2 regions of the Lysinibacillus sp. RC46 genome follow, and region 1 is predicted to be linked to the other one. Evidence: riboswitches for the same ligand, from Rfam matches in the RefSeq annotation. Region 1 holds a riboswitch; the other holds the start of a gene.
The links. A riboswitch is a leader RNA that binds a small molecule or an ion and turns the genes downstream of it on or off. The one in region 1 is predicted to bind cobalamin.

Region 1 (8,178 bases):
AGTGTGGAGGAAACGATGCTGTCCTTATGTCTTCGGGAAGCAGCTACAAATATTATTAAACATAGTCAAGCAAAAAAATGCCAAATAGATATCAACTATATTAATGGAATTTTAAAGATAAACGTTGTTGACGATGGTGTCGGCTTACATATCCAAGGGCATGGGAATGGACTTTCATCGATGAAAGAAAGAATGAATGCCCTTCAAGGAAATGCTTCCATTGGCAACTTACCGACAGGCGGAACGATTGTGACCTTAACACTGCCTAACCAACACTATAAAAAGGAGCCAACTTCATGATAAGAGTATTACTAGCTGAGGATCAACAAATGTTACGTGGCGCCATGACTTCCTTGTTGTCGTTTGAGCCTGATATAAAAGTGATCGCGGAAGTTTCAGATGGTCAAACAGCGTGGGAATATATTCAACAAGAGCTACCCGATGTTTGTGTATTGGACATTGAAATGCCGAATCTTACTGGTCTTGAACTTGCTGAAAAAATAAGACAGGCAAATTTACCGTGCAAGGTGATGATTGTCACTACCTTTGCACGCCCTGGCTATTTACAAAAAGCGATGGATTGTGAGGTACAAGGTTATTTATTAAAAGATGAGCCGATCGACTATTTAATTGAAACAATAAGAAAAGTGATGAATGGTGAAAAAGTAGTTAGTAGAGATCTAGCTGCAACGTTATTTATGAAAGAACAGAATCCATTAAATGAACGCGAAATTGCTGTTCTGCAACTTGTAAAAGAAGGACTCACAACAAATGAGATTAGTAAAAAGTTATTTTTAACGAAAGGCACTATCCGAAACTATTTATCAACCTCTATTCAAAAGCTCCATGTTGAATCTAGACAACAAGCTGTTCAAGTCGCCAGTGATAAAGGGTGGCTTTAGAACAAGAAAAGCGATACTATATTCCTTGATACAGTATCGCTTAGCATTTTAATCAACTACTTTTTTATTTTTAGACACTAAATTTATAATTATTTCAACGAGTACGACAGCAATTAAGGAAAGCCCAAATAGTGGCATCAGTATACCTAAAATAATCATGAAAATGATAAAAGGAATGGATACCTTTTGAGAGATTTTAGGTGGTGCAGATAGCATACCTTGTTTCTTTCGTAGTAGCCATGTTCTAACTCCCCAAACTATAACTACTAAAAATGCTAGACATACTAGTAAATTTATTAATTTATTTGGCCAGCCAAACAAATGACCTTCATGTAAAGGAATTCCCCATGTGAACCATTTGGCAAGAATGCCATAGTCCTCATATCCAACCTTGTCTATAAATTTTCCGCTATATTGATCGAAATACATTGTCGTTTCATCATATGGACTAACATCAAGACCTGTGACACCAGTGTTACTAGATTTTGCAACTGTATAGACACCGTCTTCACTAGTAGGATAAATAATAGCGTAAGGTTTTGATATATTCATTGCATCAATTTCATGTTCTAGCTTTTCCACACTTAGTTGGTTAGGGTTAGCAACATAGCCCATATTAGCCCCCATACCATGATGTGCTGCATGTCCTGAATCTGACGATGGAGGGGTTTCTTGACGAGTAGCCCAAGGAATCTCACTAACATCAGATGTAGGCGGCTGCTGCTGCAATAATGGCGTGCCGAAAGAAGGATGATCTTGTGAAGCTTGATAAATATATTTCCCCATAAACGCAGACCATGGTAAACCTGTGAAAATAATAACAAGCATTGGAATTGTAATAATTGTCCCAACAAGAGCATGGAATTTTCTACTCTTTTGACGTTTGTTCGTCTGCTTTGTTTTCTTTAGTAGTTTTGCTTTAAACGTCATGTAAATGCCTGAAAGTAGTAAAAAAATAGCCCAGCACGCAGCTAATTCTACTAAATAATTGACAACCGTTCCCCCAATAAATAAGGAACTATGGGCATTTCTCATAATATTTGCAAATGTGTAATCAGCATCTTGACCACCGATAATTTGGTTATGATCATCTAAAAACACATATTTCTCTTTGCCATCTGCATTCTTCATCGATAAACGAGTATTGTATGGCTCTTCTAACTCAATAATTTTATTTGTTTTATAGCCAGCATATGATTCTTCTGCAAGTTTAACAGCATCATCGATAGATTGTATCTCGGTTTTTCCACTTTCACCAAAAAAGTATTTATCATATAACTGATTTTCAACATTGGTATAAAATAAAAAACCTATACCACTTAATGTTAGTGAAATAAGAAGTGGAGTAATAAATAACGCGGCATAAAAGTGCGTTCGCCAAAAGCTCTGATAAAGCGTGTTCTTCATGTCTAATTCTCCAATCTATAATAATAAGCGCAAAATTATTATATAGTTAAAAAGTGAAATAAGTATGAAGTCCCAGAGTTTTTTTTATGACAAATATATGTATTCCTATTGAGATAATTAGATTAAAAGCTTGTTTTTATAGAAAAAGGCTACATAATGTCCCCATAAAGAGGTGAACATTAAGTAGCCTTTTAACTTTGGTGAAGACTAATAATCAGTGGGGATAATACGCCCCACTGATTAAAGTTTCACTTTATCCCGCTTTAACGGGCAGTAATTTATCTGTTCCGAAAGCGTGGCTTCAGGTAAAAGATTTAAAACCTTAAATTAGCAAAGAGAAGATGTTTGGTGCGGGATTAACTGCCCGTAAAAGCCCGATTGGTGAAGACTAATAATCAGTGGGGATAATACGTCCCACTGATTAAAGTTTCACTTTATCCCGCTTTAACGGGCAGTAATTTATCTATTCCGAAAGCGCGACTTCAGGTAAAAAATACCAAATCTTAAATTAGCAATGCAAAGAAGTTTGGTGCGGGATTAACTGCCCGTAAAAGCCCGATTGGTGAAGACTAATAATCAGTGGGGATAATACGTCCCACTGATTAAAGTTTCACTTTATCCAACTAGCTCTTTCATTACATTCGTATAAGCTGTTAAAATATCATTTTCATGGACAGCATCTTGTTCTACATACTGTTCAACTGTGTCCTTTAATGTTTGAGAAGTACTTGTATATTGCGTTTCCATGACTTCAAATTTTAATAAACTTTCATAATACTCGATTACTTGTGGATTCATGTGTAACACTCCTTCAATTTTAGCATAAAAAAACATCTTTCCTTCATCAGGAAGATGCCTACTATGACAAATACACGACATAATACGGTGATTGACACGGTGAAAAAAGCTTTCTATTGGTAATAGAAGCTACCTTCTTAGCAATCATCGTACTATGAGCATGCAGGAGAATTTCTCTAGTCACACTCAACACCCCCTATCCTCGTAGGTTTTTTGGTTGTACTAGATAAAGGCAGGTCTCCTGGCTTATGTTCATCACACTTTTCACCTTCCCATTACAATGCGTAACAGTGGTCTTTTGAAACGTGCTCACATTTACAGTTGCGGGACAGCGCCGGATTTACACCGATCTTCCCTTTTAAACAAATCGGAATTCCGATTTGTACCTCTATCTTATTATTCCGTTTATATTATTATACCATAGTATCTTGTATAATCGAGTACTTCACCATCTAAGCATCTGTTTGACTAGTCTATCCATCGCTTGGACCACGCTACCTTCGCTTAAATTTTTTCAGTAGCTGTCACTTCACTTTTTCTATAAAAATTTCTGTCGAATAAAAAGAAAAACCTGACCTCTTAAAAAGAAGTCAAGTTTCTATTTAATGTATGGACTGTTGGACTTGTTGACGGAGAGTTTTTGCCGCAGCTACCATATGTGCCAGTGCTGCAACTGTTTCTGTTTCCTTCCTTGTTTTTAAACCACAGTCAGGATTCACCCAAAATTGATTTTTTGATAAAACCTGTAAGCTATCCTGCATAATACTCAGCATCTCTTCTTCGCTCGGTACACGTGGACTATGAATATCATAAACGCCTAGCCCAATTCCTTTTTCATACGGATTGACTTGCAGAGAAGAAATCAGCTCGCCATGGCTACGTGACGTTTCAATTGAAATAACATCAGCATCCAATGCACTAATTGGCTCGATAAAATCATTAAACTCACAATAGCACATATGTGTATGAATTTGTGTTTGATCCTTCACACTAGATGTAGCAAGTTTAAAAGCATTCACCGTCCACTCTAAGTAAGCTCCCCAATTTTCTTCACACAGTGGCAAGCCCTCTCGTAATGCTGGTTCATCAACCTGAATAATAGAAATACCCGCAGCTTCTAGTGCTTCTACCTCTTTTCGAAGTGCCAAAGCAATTTGATAGGATACATCCTCCCGTGAAATATCATCCCGGACAAAGGACCAATTTAAAATTGTCACAGGACCTGTGAGCATTCCCTTTACATAACGATTCGTTTGGCTTTGGGCATAGGCTGTTTCTTTAACTGTCATCGGTGCTTCCCATGCAACGTCACCATAAATAATTGGTGGCTTCACACAGCGAGAGCCATATGATACAACCCATGCTTTCTCCGTAAATGCAAAACCAGTAAGTTTTTCCCCGAAATATTCAACCATATCTGTGCGCTCAAATTCACCGTGTACCAAAACGTCGATATCTAATTCCTCTTGAATAGTGATCCAACGTTTTGTCTCTTGTTCGACAAACGCTGCATAATCCTCATCAGATAGTTGTTTCTTTCGCCATGCACTTCGTGTACGTTTGACTTCGTCTGATTGCGGAAAGCTCCCAATTGTTGTAGTTGGGAACAGCGGTAATTGCAAGGCTTGTTGTTGAACCTTTTGACGTGTTTTAAATTCACTCTGGCGTTCAAAATCTTGTGCTGACACTGCTTTAATGGCTTGTTGAATACTTCTATTTTGACGAGCCGGGTGATTTTTCAACGCTTCAATCGCCTTCATACTTTCAGATGTTTTTTGATTTGAGGGGCTTCCTGTGCCTTGTAAGTATTTTGTTATTTCATTGATTTCAACTAATTTTTCATCTGCAAAAGAAAGGGCATTTTTTAGAACTGGATCGAGCTTTGTTTCGAGAGTAGTTGTAATTGGAACATGCTGTAAGTTACACGAAGATTGAATCCATATTTCTTTAGCACCACTTAGCTGTTCAATAGCTTTAATAGTTGAGCTAGCCTCTGCTAGATTGGAGCGCCAAATATCTCGTCCATTTATAATACCGGCCGCTAATACTTTATCTTGTGGGAAGCCAAATTGACGTAATGCCTCCATATTTTCGCCATAGCCATGCACAAAGTCTAACCCAATTCCTTGAACCGGAAGTGTCACAATTGACTCGTATGCCGATAATGACTCAAAATATGTTTGTAGCATAATGTTAACCTCGGGTACTGATGCAATTAATTGTCTATAAATTTCTTGAACAAGTTTAACCTCCGCTTCATCTAGTGTTGTGGCAAGAGCAGGCTCCTCTAATTGAATCCACTCTACACCAGCATCCACTAACTCCTTTAAGACCTGCGTATAAAGTGGTAGTAATGCTAAAATAAATGTAATCTGCGATAGTTTGTCATAGCCTTTTGTTAATTTACAAAATGTATATGGGCCAATCAATGTAGGTTTTGCTGTAATACCAAACGCTTCCTTAGCCTCTAAAAAGTCTGCCAATATTTTATTTTCTGTCAATTGTAAAGGTTGTCCCTCATATTCTGGCACAATATAATGATAGTTTGTATTAAACCATTTTGTCATTTCACTAGCCACGGCTTTTTTACTACCACGAGCTACCCCATAGTAAGTTTGTAAATCAACTTTGTCTCCCTGCCAATCAAAGCGCTTTGGAACTAAGCCAAACATCATTGCCGTATCCAACATTCTGTCATAGAGTGTGAAATCTCCGACAGTTATCATGTCTATGCCGAGACGAATCTGCTTGTTTATTCGAGCTAGGCGAATATCCTTTAAATGCTGTAAAAATTCATCCTCTGAAAGCTCCTTTTTCCAAAATGCCTCTAAAGCCTTTTTCCATTCACGATCTTCTCCGATATACGGATAACCAACTGTAGTACTTGTATACGTCATGTTTATCTCTCCTATCAATCAAAATAAAAAAAAAGCCACCCTCCTTTTTTTTGGAAAATGGCTGTCATTGCATATCAAAATTAGCTATCAAGAAACAATACGAAATTCTTTCAAAATATCGCATGATTTATTGTCGCACAGGGCCGATATGGTCACATCTCACCACCTATTTCCACGTAGGTATTTGGTGTGTACTAGATATTGGCAGGTCTCCTGGCTTCTCATCAACACGCCTCACAGCCTTCCCAGTTTCCCAGTGGCAATTGTGATTTGCTCCGATTTACAGTTGCGGGACAGCGTCGGATTTACACCGACTTCCCTTTTAAGCCAAACTTTCATTCGGCACCAACTCTTACACAATATTTAATTATGTTTTACTATAACATATATTTTTCTGAAAAGTAGATTTATTTTCAGATTTGTTCGATTCTTCATACTGCTGTTATTCCAAACATATGGAATCATCGAAGACTAGCAGCCCCGCTACCAAAATAAACTTGTAAATAGTGGGATATTCTGTTATTTTATAGTTAGTTATCCAACTAACTAATAACAAAGGAGGTGTAAACAAATGGCAAAACCTACTGGTATTGAAAAGTCAGATTTATTAATGGCTGCCAAGCAAAGTTTAGTAGAAAAAGGGATTGAGAAATTCACCTTAAAGGCTGTTGCTGAGCAAGCTGGGGTGACACAAGGAACTATTTATTATCATTTCAAATCAAAAGAGCAAATCATTCTAGAAATTGTCCAAGACATCTGTGAAAATTCCTGGAATGAGATTCTGATGACTGATCGAGAAATGATTCAATCTGCACTTCTCTCTGCAAAAAGTCGATATGAAAATGATGCGTTTTATCATAAATTATTTTTCACCTTAACTGTTTTCGGCTTTACGAACCCAACTATTAGACAGCAAATTGGACAAATTTTAGCGGCTGAAAATGAACATTTATGTAACATTTTAAATAAATTATGGGATACATCACCAATTGATGGCGTGTCGATGGAAACTTGGAGCATTTTTTTCAACGCCCTTATTGATGGCTTAGCCTTACAAGTGATGATGAGGGACGATTTCGATGTAGATGTCTTCTATCAGCAATTAGAAAAAATCCTTCAGACATTGCATCGTCTAGAAAATAATTAGAGGAGGAAAACTATGCGATTCTTTTTATGCTGGGGTTTTGGGATTTGGCTTGTAGCAAGTGCCGTATTTCGATTTGTAGGGCATTACTTTTTTACCCTTGAAGAACCTTTCCTCATGATAGCTACTTACATTTTAGCTATTCCAATCGTTTGGATAGCGACAATACCTATTTATTCTTTGAAAAAGACAAAAGGTACAGAACGGTTACTGGCTGCTATTTGTATCGTATTACCTGGAATGCTCATTGATGCAGTCGTATTGTTAGTTTTCGACAATATTTTCCCGAATTTATCGGCTGACTTAGATCGATATTTCGCCTCATGGCTATTATGGGCTTACTCCCTAATTCTCATTACTGGTTTTACAAATGCTTCATTCGTGAAAAAGAATACTATTCATTCATCAAATTAAAGGATTTTACATTATTATCCTAGAAGTAAGTAATGATTAGAATTAAAGGAGGAGAAAAAATGATTATAGGCTTACATCACGTTCAAATAACAATACCAAAAGGTGAAGAAGAAAAAGGAAGACATTTTTACTGTCAAGTATTAGGACTAAAAGAAATTGAAAAGCCTGATTCGCTGAAAGGACGAGGTGGATTTTGGTTACAGGTCGGCAATAGAGCGGTACATGTAGGTACAGAGGATGGCTTTGATAGATTAACGACGAAGGCTCATATTGCCTATCAAGTTGAAAATATCGAACATTGGAAGAAGGTACTAGCCGAACATCATATAGAAATTTTCGACTCAGTTCCTATTCCTCATTTTGAACGCTTTGAATTTAGAGATCCATTCGGTAATAGAGTGGAGATGATTCAAGAATTCTAAAAGAAAACAGTTGAATAGAAATTATTTTCTATTCAACTGGCATGTCTTCCAACTTTTTAATTTTGCCGGGGTACTTTTACATTTTATCGCCCAACTTTTGAATTTTATCGACTAACTTTCACGTTTTATCACCCAACTTCTGAATTTTATCGACATCCTCCTTCTTTCGATACTAAAAAACACTTCAGCCAACT
Region 2 (8,178 bases), on a different contig from region 1:
TATAAAGGAGTTCCAAATCCGTACTAGAGCTCAATAAGAATTTACAATTTTCAGGAGGATAAGTATGTCTACATTTAATTTGGGTGACAAAGTACCCAATTTTACTCTTCCAGCAGTCAACGGCGAAGAATTCTCTTTTGTATCTCATCAAAACCAGCATAAAAGTTGGCATCTCATTATCTTTTTCAGAGGATCATGGTGCCCTGTTTGTCTTCATGACTTAAAAGAGCTTGAAGAAAACAAAAGTTATTTTGAAGACAAGAATGTACATCTAATTACAATCTCAACGGATCAATTGGAAAATTTAAAGAAAATGGTTGATGAGCACAATCTTACCTTTACCGTCTTAGCAGATGAAGAGTTAAAAACATTAAAAGCATATGATGTGTTTTATCACGGAGAAGAAGCACCCTATGAGGATCATGGTACGCATGGAGAGCCAGCTTATTTCCTAGTTGATGAAAATGGACAACTACTTTATCAACAAAAACAAACAAGTCCATTTAGACGCCCATCATCTACTGAACTTCGCAAGATTGTCCAGTATATTGGAAAGAATTTAAAGACAAATCAATAAATAATAATATATGATTGGGCGCAATTGTAGAGCAACATAAATAGAAAATGATCAAACTTTATTTGCAGTATACGATTGACCTAAAATCTAAAAATGCTTCAAAATAAAAGGTAATCCCATATTAGACATGACTAAGATAGGATTACCTTTTTCTGTATGTGGAATCAATTCCGTCTGTTATAACGTAATAATATAGGCTAAAACAAAGCTAATTCCAAATTCGAATTTCGCAAGTTATTAATTAGATTATATTTTCATGTTTAATTCTCTATTAGGGTTATAGGATTTTAGCCATTTTTCAGCTTCACTAACCATCCACGTTCCAAATTCATTTAAAAACGATAACAATAAGTTTGTATCTATTATGGGTGTTATGGCATATTCAAGTGCTTTTTTCATGTCCCTTTCCTTTTCAGGGAAATATTCCGAAAACAATTTATAAGCAGGATATAAATCCCTTGTATATGTGTTTGCTTTAGTTATGACAAGTCCAAGTCCTGCTCTTACAATAATTTTCATAATCCACTTGCAACAATCTTTAATATCCTCTATATCAGAATTATCTTGAAGATCATCACAGGCATTTTTAATTTGACCTTGCAAATGAATAAGGTGGTCATTTGCTAAAGCTTCGTCAGCTTTATATCTTGGTAATTGAGGTATCAAATCTTCTCCAAACACACATATTCCATGGGTTTTAAGTATGAAACTAATTATTGAAAAAGATGACGAATTTAAAATATCTTCTATGCCGTAAAAACTTAGTTCAATACCATCTACACAAGTATGTTTTTGATTTAATTCTTGTTCCACTTCTTTTATCCGCTTTAACTGCAGTTTATTAGGGTTTTGTTTTGTAACCGCTATTGTGTCTAAGTCAGCTACGCCTTCAATACCTATCCCTTTTGGAATAGATCCTCTTATGTATACACTATGTAAGTCATCTTGAAGATGAGTGGAATACGTATTAACCACATCGTATATCACAGGAAGAAAAATTGGGTTGATTTTATTCCAGTCTGAATGGTTAATAATGTAACCATCTCTATCAGTAACACATAAGCTTCCAATTTCTCTAATAGTAGTCATCACATATCTCCTTCTACAATTTTAGTTGTAAATCAATCTACAATCACTCTACCTGGGTAATTTTTTATCGTTTGCCAGTAGTCTGCTGCTTTTGTTCTCTTGTAAAACTTATAAAATGGTTCTTTTTGGCGAGCAAGTTCTTTATAGACCCTAATTATTTCCTGTAAAAGATTTTCGATATGCTGTACAGACACTTTCTTCACAAAAAGCTCCCCTGCCTGTGCGTTTTTACCCATCGGAACAGCCCCTAAATACACATCAAAGCTATCTTTCTGATATACAAGCCCAATATCATCATATACGGCATTATAGCAAGCTGATGCACAGCCATTCATATTAATGCGAATCCTGCTTGGTACTTCCAAGCCTTCAAGCTGCTGATACAGCTCCTCTGTAATCTGTGCTGCCTCCATTTTATCGCCATCACAAAAATCACAAGCCTTCATAGTTACAATCTGTCCTTGCTTTGCAATATATAAGCCCGCCTTTTCCAACTTCCTTTTGGCAGTCGTTAATTCTATTGTCGGTACAGATAGTAGTATACTGTAGGATGCAGAATATTTAATAGCGCCACTCACTCCGACTACCTCTGCGATTGTTTGAAATTGTGCTGGTGTATAATGTTTGTTGATAATGCCAGGACTCACAGCAAGACGCGTAAATTCACCTTCTATGTTTAACTTAGCAAATGTTTTTTCAGGAATATTATGGCTAAAAGCATTTATAGTCATTTTTACCCTCCTCCTATAAAAAAAGCTAGCACATGGCTAGCTCCTCTTCTTTATTGAAAGCTTTCTGGATAAAATCCTTGTGCCAAAATTTGTATTGCTTCAGCCGCACGAACACCTTCAGACGCTGCTGATAGTGGTAAAATAACGAAACGTTTGTTTAATACCGCTTCCGTTTCTTTTAGTGCCGGATCATTTTTTAGGAAATTAATTTTTTCTTCAGCAGTAGTTGAACCATAGTCAATTACAACGATAACTTCCGGGTTGCGCTCAACTACATCTTCTTTTGAAACGGTTGTCCAGCCAGACTCAACATCCCCAAAAATATTTTTTCCACCTGCTACTGTCACAAGTTCATTCATGAAGTTTTGGGCAGCAGTGAAAACTTCTTTCTCACCACTATCAAATACAAGAATACGTAAATTCCCCTCCTCTTGCGGAAGCTTCGTACGAATATCCTCTACATCTTTTGTCATTTGCTCAATTAACTTTTCTCCACGCTCTTCCACATGGAATATCTTGGCGATGTTACGAATATCGCCGAAAATATCCTCTAACTTAGGATTTTTAATGCTTGAAGATGTATGTAAATAAGTGTGGATGCCAAGTGCTTCTAGTTCTTCTGGTGTTCCAACACCCTTCTCACTAAACCCGCTTTTCCAGCCTGCATATAAAAAATCTGCTCCTGCATCAATCACTTGTTCCTTTGTTGGGTATTGCTCAGCTAGTACCGGAACTTTATCATAAGCTGCCTGTAACGGTGGATAAATTGCATCATCTAAATATGCTGTTCCGACCATTGAATCCTCTAAGCCTAACGCTAGCATAATCTCTGTCACATGCTGATTTAAGCTAATTGCTTTTTTAGGTGCTTGCGAATAGACTTGTGTCGTATCGTTATTGTCAATCGTTACTTCCGTTGCTCCTGCTTTTGCTGGTTCTACTTGTTCACTTTGCGATGCTGAATCCTGTTTTTCCTCGTTACCACAAGCCGCTAAAATACTTAGCATTGCGATTGCAAGAACAAGCCATACGCTTTTTAATGTCTTCATGTCTACTTCTCCTTTTTTCTAAAAAATATATTGAAAGAAATCTAAGTCTCTTAAACTAACTATAAAAATTGCTCAGATATATAATAAATATGCGGCTTTTTCGTGACAGGATGTACATTAACTTCTGCATGTACACCAAACACCTTTTGTAGCAATGAGGGTGTTAATACATCAAACGGAGTTCCATACGCCGCAATTTCTCCGTCCTTTAAAACATAAATTTTATCGCAATAAGTTGCTGCAATATTTAAATCATGCAAGGCTACAATGACCGTAATCGGCAAGCTCTGTATTAAATCCATAAGCTGGAGTTGATGCTGAATATCTAAATGATTCGTTGGCTCATCTAATGCCATAACCTTAGCCTGTTGCGCCAAAGCCCTTGCAACAACGACTCGTTTTTTCTCACCACCAGATAATGAACTAAAAGTACGTTCACTTAAATGCAGTACGCCTGCTTGCTGCATCGATTCCTCGACAATAGCTAGATCTTCTTTTGTATCCACTTCCATAAGCCTTTTATGCGGTGTACGTCCCATTGCAACAAGATCCTTAACAGTAAACTCAAAAAGCACTGGTGTTTCCTGCCCTACGACGGCTAGTTGCTTTGCTATCTCCTTTGAAGATTGCTTGTAAATATTTTCATTAAATAAAAATACTTCTCCCTCTTGAGGTTGTAGCATACGATACATATTTTTTAATAGGGTCGATTTCCCACTGCCATTAGGTCCAATTATGCCCACAAACTCGCGTTCTTGAATATGTACAGAAACATTGTTTAATATTTTCACCTGCTGCACGGCAAAAGTAAGGTTCTTTGCTACGTATACCATCTAATTTTCCTCCCCGAAAGAATACATTTGCTTACGCAACATCCATATAAAAAATGGGCATCCGCATAAAGCAGTAATAATTCCAATCGGCATTTCCTCAGGTGCAATCACAATACGCGCAGCTGCATCAGCCCATATTAAAAATATCGCACCAATTAATGCACTGACTGGCAGTACAAACTTATAATTTGAGCCGACAATCATGCGTACGATATGTGGAATAATCAGTCCTATAAAGCCAATTGCACCACTTACAGCAACAAGGACACCTGTTAATAGGGAAATTAATAGAATTAGTAGCAATCGAAATTTCTCTAAATTAATCCCCAGCGTAACAGCAGATTCTTCGCCTAGTAAAAGTAAATTCAAATGACGTGCATGAAGACGTAAAATTACGTAGACGACCGTTAAAACAACGAACGGAATCATTAAATTTACCCATTTCGCTCCAGCCAGACTTCCCATCATCCAATACATCACTGCCTTTATACCGCCCTCTTCTTTCGCCATCATCAGCATAAAATTCGTCATTGCTGACAAAACTAGTGACACGGCAATTCCGGCTAATAATAATCGAATAACTGAAATTCGCCCCTCAACTCGTGCTAAGAAAAACACGATTAGTACTGCAATCGTCGCACCTATAAAAGCCGCAAGTGATAGCGCATACATACCTAAAAATGAAAAAGCGCCCAGTAAAATAACAGACGTCGCCCCGACAGATGCACCGGAAGATACACCTAAAATATAGGGGTCTGCGATTGAGTTGCGAACTAAAGCTTGAATAGCAGCTCCCGAAATTGCAAGACCCGCTCCGACTATTATGGCAAGTACTACGCGGGGAGTACGAATTTGCCAGATGATGATTTCCTGCGAACGACTCCAATCTTCTGTAATGCCAAGTGGATTGAACGGGATATGCGATAAAATAATGCGCCATACAATACTAGGTGTTATAGACACAGAGCCTACCATTATCGCTAACGTCAAGGATATTAGAACGACACCAGTCAACACTAATAAGAGTAGGTTGATTTTTCTAGTTGTTGGATTCTTCAAAACGCTCTCCTCTCTTAAAGCAAAGGGCATAAAAAAATCCCCTTGTCTACAAGAGGATGTCATAGTTAAATAAAGGGCGTCTCTTCCCAGTCACTACAACCATCCTCGTGGTTCTATGTAAGTTTGTTGCTTTTATTGGCAGGTCTCCTGGCTTAGGTTCATCATCTATACGCCTTCCCATAGCTCGCTACAGTGACATATTGTATAGACTCTCCATTACAGTTGCGGGACAGCATCGGATTTGCACCGATTTCCCTTTTAAGCAAACGAACAATGTCATTCGCACCAACAAAAATTATTAAGTTATAAGAGGAACAATATCAGAATATTTTCCAGATAGCAATTACATTATATATTACATTAAAGTAAAAATAGTAATAAACGAGAGATTAATAGCCAGAAAATAGAACTGTTAAACATTAATTACTATTGGAAAAATAAAATAAATTTAGACAATAATTTATCTTACCTTACTATACAAATTCCTCATAGTACGCTATTAGTCTCGATATTCAATATCAGTGAGGGCAACACTCTACATGATCTACTAACAAATCTTTCATTCTATTTTGGTTATCTATTTTTATAAATGGAAATTATAAAAATACAAAGGATTTTCTTTTCTACTTGGAAGTCATTAGGTTGAGATAACCTTCATTTCATAAAATAATTGTTTAGGGTAGTGAGAATTAATTCAACAAGATTCATAAATGCTTAATTTTAATCCTTTTTTTCAAATTCCATCTTCCAACTAAAATATTCGTTGTCAGTATTTTTTTCATATTTTAATTGAGCATCGAATTTAGAACCTTTTTTACTTGTTAAGCCTTTTACCAATACCGTTCCATCGGCTAGCAATTTCTTCACCATTGTTTTGGTAGGCTTCTTCTTCTTCGCGGCTAAAAATTCATCGTTTTTCCAGATGACAAATTTACAGCCCTTTTCCCAGTTACTGCAGCCGAAGCCTTTTTGTCCTTCGATCACGCTATGACCACATAATGGGCATTTCCCTACTACTTCAAATTTCTTCTTCGCTCGTGTTACTTTGCTGAGTGTCACATCTTCACTATTTTTAATCGTCTGAACGGCATTGACGGTGAAAAAAATCTCATCCGCAATTACTTTTCATTAAACTCAAATTCAATTTTTCCTTCTACCAAACGAAGTGACGCATTAAATTGTTTACCATTCTTTGACTTAAACCCTTTAACCACAGCTGTTTTACCAATCTTACATAAATCATTAATGTTCTTTTCAGTTAGTTTTTTTCCTAGTAACCTTTCTGGGAACGTTTGCTTACAACCATTTTTATAATTCGAACAACCGTAAAAACTTTTACGCAAACCTATTTTTCCTACTTTGCATGTCGAACATGGCACAATATCTTTCACAGCAGCTGGTTTAAACTGCTCAGCTTCAATTGAAAGTGACTCTAATTGTTTAGGTACCTCCGCTATTAATTGAGTAATAAACTTGCCTATGCTTTCAATAAAATGTTTTGCAGAGCCTTCTCCACGACCAATTTTATTTAAGTAAATTTCCCATTTTGCAGTCATAGATGGACTTGAAAGTAATGTCCCTTCGATAGCCCGACATAAAAGCTCCCCTTTCGGCAAAACGCTCACTATGTTTTTTCGTACTTCAATAAATCCATGCTTTTTAATGGTCTCTATAATGCCACTTCGAGTTGCTTCTGTACCAATACCTTCAATCGATTTCAGCACCTCGATTTCTTCTTCATCCTCAACTGATTTACCACATGTTTTCATCATCGTAATGAGTTGCCCTTCTGTATAAGGCTTAGGAGGCGTAGTTGTGCCTTCTAGAATAGAAACCTTACTTTGTACCATTTCATCTTGGAAAACAACAGGTAACGATTCCTCACGCTCTTGCATCCCTTTTTCACTTAAAAACAATTCTTTCCAACCTTTTACAAGTTCTGTTTTCCCTACCGTTTTAAACTCTAAATTTTTGACATTCGTTATAATCGTTTTTTCATCGTATTCATAATCTTGGTGAAACATGGCGAGTGTCGTATTGACTATTTCGAAATAAATATTTCTTTCATCAGCATTCATTGATTGTAACGCTTTTTCTGTTGGCACTTTTTTCGTTGGAATAATAGCATAGTGCTCCCCAACGTTGGCACTGTCGACATAGCGTTTGTTATTCCCGCGATTAATCGCATTAAATGGCTTTCCAACGAGCTGCTGATATTTTGCCAATGATTCATTTAAATAGGCAAACTCATTATGTGTAATGAGGTGTGAATCGGTACGTGGGTAAGAAACGAGCTTTTTCTCATAAAGTGATTGCGTAAGTTTCAACACATGCGACGGGCTGTATTTCCAACGTTTATTGGCGTTGGCTTGTAATGTTGATAACGCATGTAGTTTGGGTGGTGCAATACGCTTCGTTTTGTTCGTTACACTCGTAATTAGACCTGTATCCATCGGTTCAACCCCATGTTGTTGCAATAATTGCACAGCCTCTGCACGCTCTTTTGTTTTTAACTTTGCCTTCCCTTTATATACACCATTTTGTGCTTTAAAGATCCCTTCAATTTCATAAAAATTTTCAGGCTTGAAATGTTCAATTTCCTGTTGTCTTTTATAAATTAAATATACGGTTGGCGATTGCACACGTCCGATGGAGATACTACCCTTAAAGCCTTTTTTTTGTAAAAGTAGCGTATATAGGCGACTACAGTTCATGCCTACTAACCAATCGCTAATTTGACGTGTTTTTGCTTCTTGGTACATGAGCAGATCACGCTCATTACTTTGCATATTATTAAAACCTTTTCGAATTTCCTCAACTTCTAATGAATTGATCCATAA

Region 2: it holds a riboswitch for cobalamin, as region 1 does, so the genes downstream of both, ABH966_RS25250 (FecCD family ABC transporter permease) here and metE (5-methyltetrahydropteroyltriglutamate--homocysteine S-methyltransferase) in region 1, are expected to answer to the same signal.

Annotation. Positions count from the first base shown of each region.
Region 1 is NZ_JBGCCF010000007.1:180,323-188,500, reverse strand. It holds gene ABH966_RS08990 (sensor histidine kinase) at 1-300, shown strand, start outside; gene ABH966_RS08985 (response regulator transcription factor) at 297-902, shown strand; gene ABH966_RS08980 (PepSY-associated TM helix domain-containing protein) at 951-2,309, opposite strand; gene ABH966_RS08975 (hypothetical protein) at 2,925-3,107, opposite strand; cobalamin riboswitch at 3,322-3,512, opposite strand; gene metE (5-methyltetrahydropteroyltriglutamate--homocysteine S-methyltransferase) at 3,710-6,004, opposite strand; cobalamin riboswitch at 6,191-6,369, opposite strand; gene ABH966_RS08965 (TetR/AcrR family transcriptional regulator) at 6,576-7,151, shown strand; gene ABH966_RS08960 (DUF5367 domain-containing protein) at 7,164-7,562, shown strand; gene ABH966_RS08955 (VOC family protein) at 7,622-7,984, shown strand.
Region 2 is NZ_JBGCCF010000047.1:4,691-12,868, forward strand. It holds gene ABH966_RS25225 (peroxiredoxin family protein) at 65-577, shown strand; gene ABH966_RS25230 (nucleotidyltransferase) at 824-1,666, opposite strand; gene ABH966_RS25235 (precorrin-3B methylase) at 1,699-2,397, opposite strand; gene ABH966_RS25240 (ABC transporter substrate-binding protein) at 2,448-3,446, opposite strand; gene ABH966_RS25245 (ABC transporter ATP-binding protein) at 3,506-4,279, opposite strand; gene ABH966_RS25250 (FecCD family ABC transporter permease) at 4,280-5,338, opposite strand; cobalamin riboswitch at 5,459-5,643, opposite strand; partial or broken gene ABH966_RS25255 (topoisomerase C-terminal repeat-containing protein) at 6,059-6,439, opposite strand; gene ABH966_RS25260 (type IA DNA topoisomerase) at 6,457-8,178, opposite strand, start outside.